One region of the Lactococcus lactis genome, then DNA from elsewhere that is predicted to be linked to it. Evidence: predicted binding sites of a transcription regulator. Region 1 holds the regulator's gene; the other holds the start of a gene.
The links. Region 1 encodes CtsR, which represses protease genes until heat stress. Its sites were predicted from a motif close to TTGGTCAAAAAAGGTCAAANA; they were not measured.
Positions count from the first base shown of each region.

Region 1 (3,433 bases):
ACGATCACTTTCAGACTTAGTCATTTGTGTGATTGGAACACTTGTCAGTGTTGAGGCAACAGCAACAACAGCTTGGTCAGTAACTTCTTGACGTTTATCTTCTTTTACTGAGAATTTATAAATCTTGTCAGCAATTTTTTCAACTGCTTTTTCTTTTGTACGAGACGCTTTGATATCAAGTTTAATGACAGCTTCTGATAATTCTTCTTGAGCTTCCGCTAATTCTTTTTCTAAATCAAGACGTTTTGTTTGTTGATTTTTGACAGAAATTTTCACTGCTGCTGCAGCTTCATCAAGTAAATCAATGGCTTTGTCAGGCAATTTTCGGCTAGTCATATAACGGACACTGAGCATTACAGCACTTTTAATGGCTTGGTCAGTAAATTCCACTTGATGATAGTCTTCAAATTTTTCACGTAAGCCTTGCAAGATAGCAATCGCTTCATCTGGACTTGGCTCGTCAACATTTATTCTCGCCAAACGGCGTTCTAAAGCTTCATCTTTTTCAATATATTTTTGATATTCATGATAGGTTGTTGCTCCGACCATTTGAAAATCACCACGAGCAAGCGCTGGTTTCAAAATATTTGCGGCATCATTGACAGAATCCATACCGCCACCAGCACCGATGATTGTGTGTAATTCATCAATGAAAATAATGACATCTGGATCACTGCTAACTTCTTCAACAATAGCTGTCAAACGATCCTCAAATTCACCTCTAAATTTTGTCCCAGCAACAACAGTCGCCATATTCAAGGCCATAATTCGACTATTCATCAAACCAATTGGAACTTGACCATTGACAATTCTTTGAGCCAAACCTTCAATAATTGCTGATTTCCCAACACCGGGCTCTCCAACTAAGACAGGATTATTTTTTGTTCTGCGGCTGAGAATATGAATCAAACGGTCAATTTCAGCTTCTCGTCCAATCATTGGGTCAAGTTTACCCAAGCGAGCTTCTTCGGTTAAATCTGAGGATACAGAGTCTAACGTTGGCGTCGTTGAATTTTCTGCAACTCCCTTTGCCATCTTACGTTTTGACATTGGAGTCACAGCTTTTTTACTTTCTGGAACTTTGAGTCCAGTTCTTTTCTCAAGCTCTTTTCGCAAAGATACAATATTGATTTTTTGTAATTTCAGAAGTTGAAGACCAAATCCATCTTCTACTTGAAGTAGGGCATAAAGCAAGTGTTCTGTTCCAACGGCTTCTGAGTTATTATGAATTGCTAAAAAACTTGCCGCAGTCATCACTTCTTCTGCACGAGGTGAAAAACGTAAAGTTGAACGTTTGACCTTAACATGACTTGATAAATCCTCTAAATCAATCAGTAAGTCAGAAGAATCAACATTCATTCCTGCAAGAAGGCTGTAAGCAATTGAGCCTGAGGTCGTTGCCATTGCAGCTAGTAAATGAGCACTTTCAATGGTGCCATATTGATATTGGTGAGCATACTCTTCCGCTTTTTCTAAAATTCGGTCAAGCGTTGGTGTATATTTTATATTTTCAAATTTCATCGTCACGGTCCAATCTGTTTATTATACTTTTCATCATTATACCACGAGTAAAGGGACTAATGGCTCCGTCAGTAATGACTAACAAAAGTAGATTTCCCTCACGTTCTGTCAGTACTTTCTCATCAAAGAGAAGTTGAACGATATCATGGGCAGCTTTACTTGAGAGATTAGCTGGAACTTTCTGGTAAAGAGCCGTTAAGAATTCATGACGAGCAGAATATTGATACTTCACAATTTTGATGTATCCACCGCCACCACGTTTTGATTCCACATCAAAGCCTTTTGAGGCCGTAAATCGTGTTTTTATCACATAATTAATCTGACTCGGCACGACATCAAATTGATTGGCTAAGTCCGCTCGTTTAATTTCAATGACTTGTGCTTCTTCTAAAAGCTTTCTCAGATAAGCTTCGATAATATCTGATGTATTTTTTTGACCTGCCATCGCTCCATCCTTTCTTTCATCCATTTTCTAAATAATCTTTGACTATTACTGACTATTATACCTGAAAAATATTATTTTTACCAAAAATAGCAATTTTAACTTACTGACAGACTTAAGCGTTGAAAAATAAAAAAACCGTTACTGACGGCTTTTTTACTTATTATATTCTAAAATAATTAGTCAACTTTTACAATTTTAACTGTCATTTCGCCAACTGGAAGTGGTACATTTACGATGTCTCCAACTTTTTTTCCAATCAAAACTCGAGCAATTGGTGATTCATTAGAAATTTTTCCTGAAAATGGATCAGCTTCAGCAGTACCAACAATTTGATAAGATTCTTCGTCAGTTTCGCCAACTTCAACAAAAGTTACGTTTTTACCAAGTGCTACTTCGTCTTTAGCAATTTTTGCGTTATCAACAATTTCAGCATAACGAATCATTGTTTCAACAGTTGAGATACGTCCTTCGATAAAGGCTTGTTCATCTTTAGCTGCTTCGTACTCTGAGTTTTCTGAAAGGTCACCATAGCTACGAGCAACTTTGATACGGTCAATGACTTCTGGACGTTTCACAAGTTTTAAATTTTCAAGTTCTAATTTTAATTTATCAAGCCCTTCTTGGGTCATTGGGAATGTTTTTTCCATTATATTTCTTTCCTTTTTTGTAAACTTTTTTCTTTTTTAATCAAATCTAAATTAATGATAGCTTAGCTACTTATCTTATCATTCACATATTTTTGAACATTTGCATTTTGTTCAGCTAATGTTTTCGCAAAATAAACTTTTCCTGTTGTCACATCAGCAACAAAATAGAAGTAGTCATTTTGAGCAGGATCAAGTACTGCTTTAATAGATGACAAACTTGGACTATCAACAGGGCCAGGGCCAAATCCAGTATTTGTGTACAAATTATATGGCGAATCTAGGTTGGTGTCAATATTAGCATCCTCTGAAAGACTTGTTTTTTCACCAAGTTTACCTTCGGCATAAAGAATTGACAGATTAGAACCCAAAGTCATTCCAGCATTCATACGATTATAGAAGGTTCCAGCAACGTTGCGTCGGTCATCATCATTGTTGGCTTCTTTTTCAACCAAAGCTGCTAAACTCAAAACTTCATTGACAGTCAAATTCTTTTGAGCGATTGTATCATAGTAAGGAGTGAGTTGAGTATTGGCTGCTTGAATCATATTTTCAATGACTGATTCAACTGTCGATGATTTTGTGTAATCATAAGTCGCTGGGAACAAGTAACCTTCTAACTGATATTTGATTCCTGAATCTTTTGTTGGCAAGCTTGCGAACAGTTTAGGATAAGCCTTAACCATTTTAGCGATAAAGGTTGGGTCTTGAACGGTTTTCATGAAGTCTGCTTCAGAAAATGGCGTTTTTGCATTCTTTTCATTGCTTCCACTATTAACTGTCACAGCTTTAGCAATTTGTGTTAGCGTATAGCCTTCAGGAA
Region 1 is NZ_CP118969.1:1,916,196-1,919,628, forward strand. Features, by position in the region: gene PYW37_RS09430 (ATP-dependent Clp protease ATP-binding subunit) at 1-1,521, opposite strand, end outside; gene PYW37_RS09435 (CtsR family transcriptional regulator) at 1,511-1,966, opposite strand; gene greA (transcription elongation factor GreA) at 2,143-2,616, opposite strand; gene mltG (endolytic transglycosylase MltG) at 2,676-3,433, opposite strand, start outside.

Region 2 (3,433 bases), 1.0 Mb from region 1:
TAGGGTCTTGAATTCCTGCACGCGCACGGATAATGGCATCAGATACGGCTTCAACAGCTTCATCTTGTCCAACGACCCTTTGATGCAGTGTTTCTGGCAAGTGAAGTAATTTTTCACGTTCACCTTCAACCAATTTGGTAATTGGAATACCTGTCATGCGTCCAACCACTTCAGCGATTTGTTCTTCAGTGACTGATTCTTGAACTAAAAATAAATCATCTGATTTTGCTTTTTCTTCAATAGCTTTGAGTTCTTTTTCAATTTCAGGAATTTTACCATAACGAAGGGCTGCTGCTTTTTCTAAGTTTCCTTCATTTTGAGCTTCTTCCAATTCGTGGCGAGCATGTTCTAATTCATTTCGTTTTTCAGAAATATTGCCCACTTCTTTTTTCTCAGCTTCCCATTGAGCTTTGAGTTGATTATTTTCTTCTCGAAGTTCAGCAATTTCACCACGTATAATTTCAAGACGTTTCTTAGAAGCATCATCTCGTTCTTTTTTGAGGGCCGCTTCTTCAATTTCTAATTGCATCAAGCGACGATTAGCTTGGTCAAGTTCAGTTGGGAGTGAATTCATTTCTACACGAATTGTTGCACTGGCTTCATCAACCAAGTCAATGGCTTTATCTGGTAAAAATCGGTCAGTAATATAACGATTTGAAAGGGTTGCTGCTGCGACTAAAGCATTATCATGAATGGTCACTCCATGGTGAATTTCAAAACGTTCTTTTAGACCACGCAAGATTGAAATTGTATCTTCAACAGTAGGTTCAGTAACCAATACCTTTTGGAAACGACGTTCAAGTGCTTTATCTGTTTCCATGTATTTACGATATTCATCCAAGGTAGTTGCCCCAATCAAATGGAGTTCACCACGTGCAAGCATTGGTTTTAAAAGGTTCCCAGCGTCCATTGAACCTTCTGTTTTACCTGCACCAACAATCGTATGAAGTTCATCAATAAAGAGGATAATTTGTCCATCTGATTTTTTCACTTCATTAAGGACTGCTTTCAAACGTTCTTCAAATTCACCACGATATTTCGCTCCTGCAATCAGGGCACCCATATCAAGTGAAAAGATTGTTTTATCTTTCAGATTTTCAGGAACGTCTTTTCTGACAATCCTTTGTGCCAATCCTTCAACAATGGCTGTTTTACCAACCCCAGGTTCACCAATAAGAACGGGGTTATTTTTTGTTTTACGAGAAAGCACTCGAATGACATCACGAATTTCTTCATCACGTCCAATGACAGGATCTTGTTTACCTGATTTAACTTGAGCAACGAGATCTACCCCATATTTTTCAAGTGCTTTGTATGTTTCTTCTGCATTTTGACTGGTCACTTTATCACCTCCGCGTAATTTTTCAATTGCAGCTTGCGCTTTTGCTTTTGTTAGTCCATGGCTAACCAAATAACTGGTCAATGGATTTTGTTTTAATTCAAAGAGGGCAAGGAGAATAATCTCAGTTGATAAGTATTCATCGCCCATTTTTTGCGCAATTTTGTCTGCTTCAGTAAATATTTGGAACAAATCTGGACTTAGGTTTTGACCATAAGTAATATTTGAACCTTCTACTGAATTAATTTTGTCAATTTCTTTTTCAATTAAATTTGTAAAGTCATCTAGGTCAATCCCTAAATCTTTATAAAAGTTCGCCCCAAAACTATTAGGTTGAACAAAAATTCGCCATAAATGTGGAACTTCAATCACTTGGTGATGACGAACTTGCGCAATTTGTTGCGCTGAACCAAGTGCTTCTTGCATCGTTGTTGTCATTTTTTCGATGTCCATAAAAACACCTCATTTCGATTTCATAGTTAGTAGTGATTATTATCTTTTTCTCACTACATTCTAATTATAATACTTTGGTCAGTAATGGTCAAACTTTTTGATTCGTTTTTTTGACTTTTATTATATACAAAAACTACTGACAATTTTTTGTCAGTAGTTTTAATATTTATAAGTAAAATCAGTTATTTCATGGATAAGCAATGCTTGCTGCTAAGCTTCCGTCAGGATTTTTAAAATTATATCTAACTGAAAGGTTGGCAATACCTATACTTTTAAAAATAGATTCGTTTTCATTAAATAGGGATGCTAAATTATTTTTCATTCCTACTATTTCATCAGGACTGACCACTCCCATATTTTGAGAAAGTGTAAAAGTAATAACGAGTGTATTACCACTGACAGTAACGATTGCCTTAGTAAAAATTCCTCCACTTTCAGAAATAATGTTTGAACTTTCTGCATTCATCCCATCAGCGAGTTCTTGCAAAGAATTATTTGAAGGATTTACTGACAAACTGACAGCATTCCAAGCGACTGCTTTATATTTCCAACCAATATTAATCAAGTTATTTTCTTCATTTGAATTACCAGTGTAGTTATGGGCACCAGATTGGGCATTGGGATTATAAGCAACGTATATCGGCAAATTTCCGCCTGAATAAAAAACTGCTTTTCCTTGATTATCCCACTTCCAGCCTTTATTTACCAAAGACTGCGCTTCATACTTACTTTTTGTGTAATAATGATCACCACCCACAGCATTGGGATTATAAATCCGATAAACCGTTGTCCCTTTATCTGGCGCTACCCAACCTAATCCTTCATCAGTCCAACCAACCTTAATATCAAAATCTCGTTCAGTTGCACTTGTAGTATAAAAATGCTCTCCGGTATTATGATTATATAGACGATAAACCAGGCTATCGGCACTCACTCGAAATCCCACAGCGATGGTGGTTCCAACTATTAATATAGCCAATAATATTTTTTTCATAATTTACTTCCTCCTTTGAAAGCGTTATTATTATGTTGCTAATATTATATTCTTTTGTTAATTTTTTGTCAATTTAATATTTTAGTTTTACAAAAAAACGGAAGAAGTCTCTTATTAGATTTTTATCAAAAAAAGTGAAGCTGTCTTTTTAATACACTTTGCCTTATAATGGATTTAGATGTCAAAATAGAAAAGATAGGAGAAAAATGACTCAACATCTAAATTCTTTGGGAAAGTCTGCCCTCTTAATATTAAGTAATACAATTATTGTCCTTCCATTCATGATTTTTATTCAAATTGCAAAAGGAACCTCGCTTCTTGCCCTCCTTCCTTTTTTGCTCTTTTATACTTTCAGAATGACTGGCGTATTCTTTATAAGGGGAATAAAAACAAGAATTAACAGCTATAGTCTTTTAAAAATTTCATTGTATGCCGGTTTACTTGGTTGCTTACTTGGTTTTATTGGTTCTTTCTACTTTCCTTTCTATACTTTATCCGGTATTCTTTTAGGAGTGAGTGCAGCTTGGTTGCCGATGTCAAACACTTCGGTAAATTATTATCTAAAAAATACTAACCAGCTTATCAAAGGAAAAACCTTAGTTAGCTTACTTTTATTTTTAGCCCTTGGCTTTTCTTTTGTCTTATCC
Region 2 is NZ_CP118969.1:896,042-899,474, reverse strand. Features, by position in the region: gene clpB (ATP-dependent chaperone ClpB) at 1-1,792, opposite strand, end outside; gene PYW37_RS04620 (hypothetical protein) at 1,980-2,786, opposite strand; gene PYW37_RS04615 (hypothetical protein) at 2,993-3,433, shown strand, end outside.
Region 2: a site for CtsR is predicted at 1,867-1,887, ahead of clpB (ATP-dependent chaperone ClpB). Genes of this name have one in related genera too.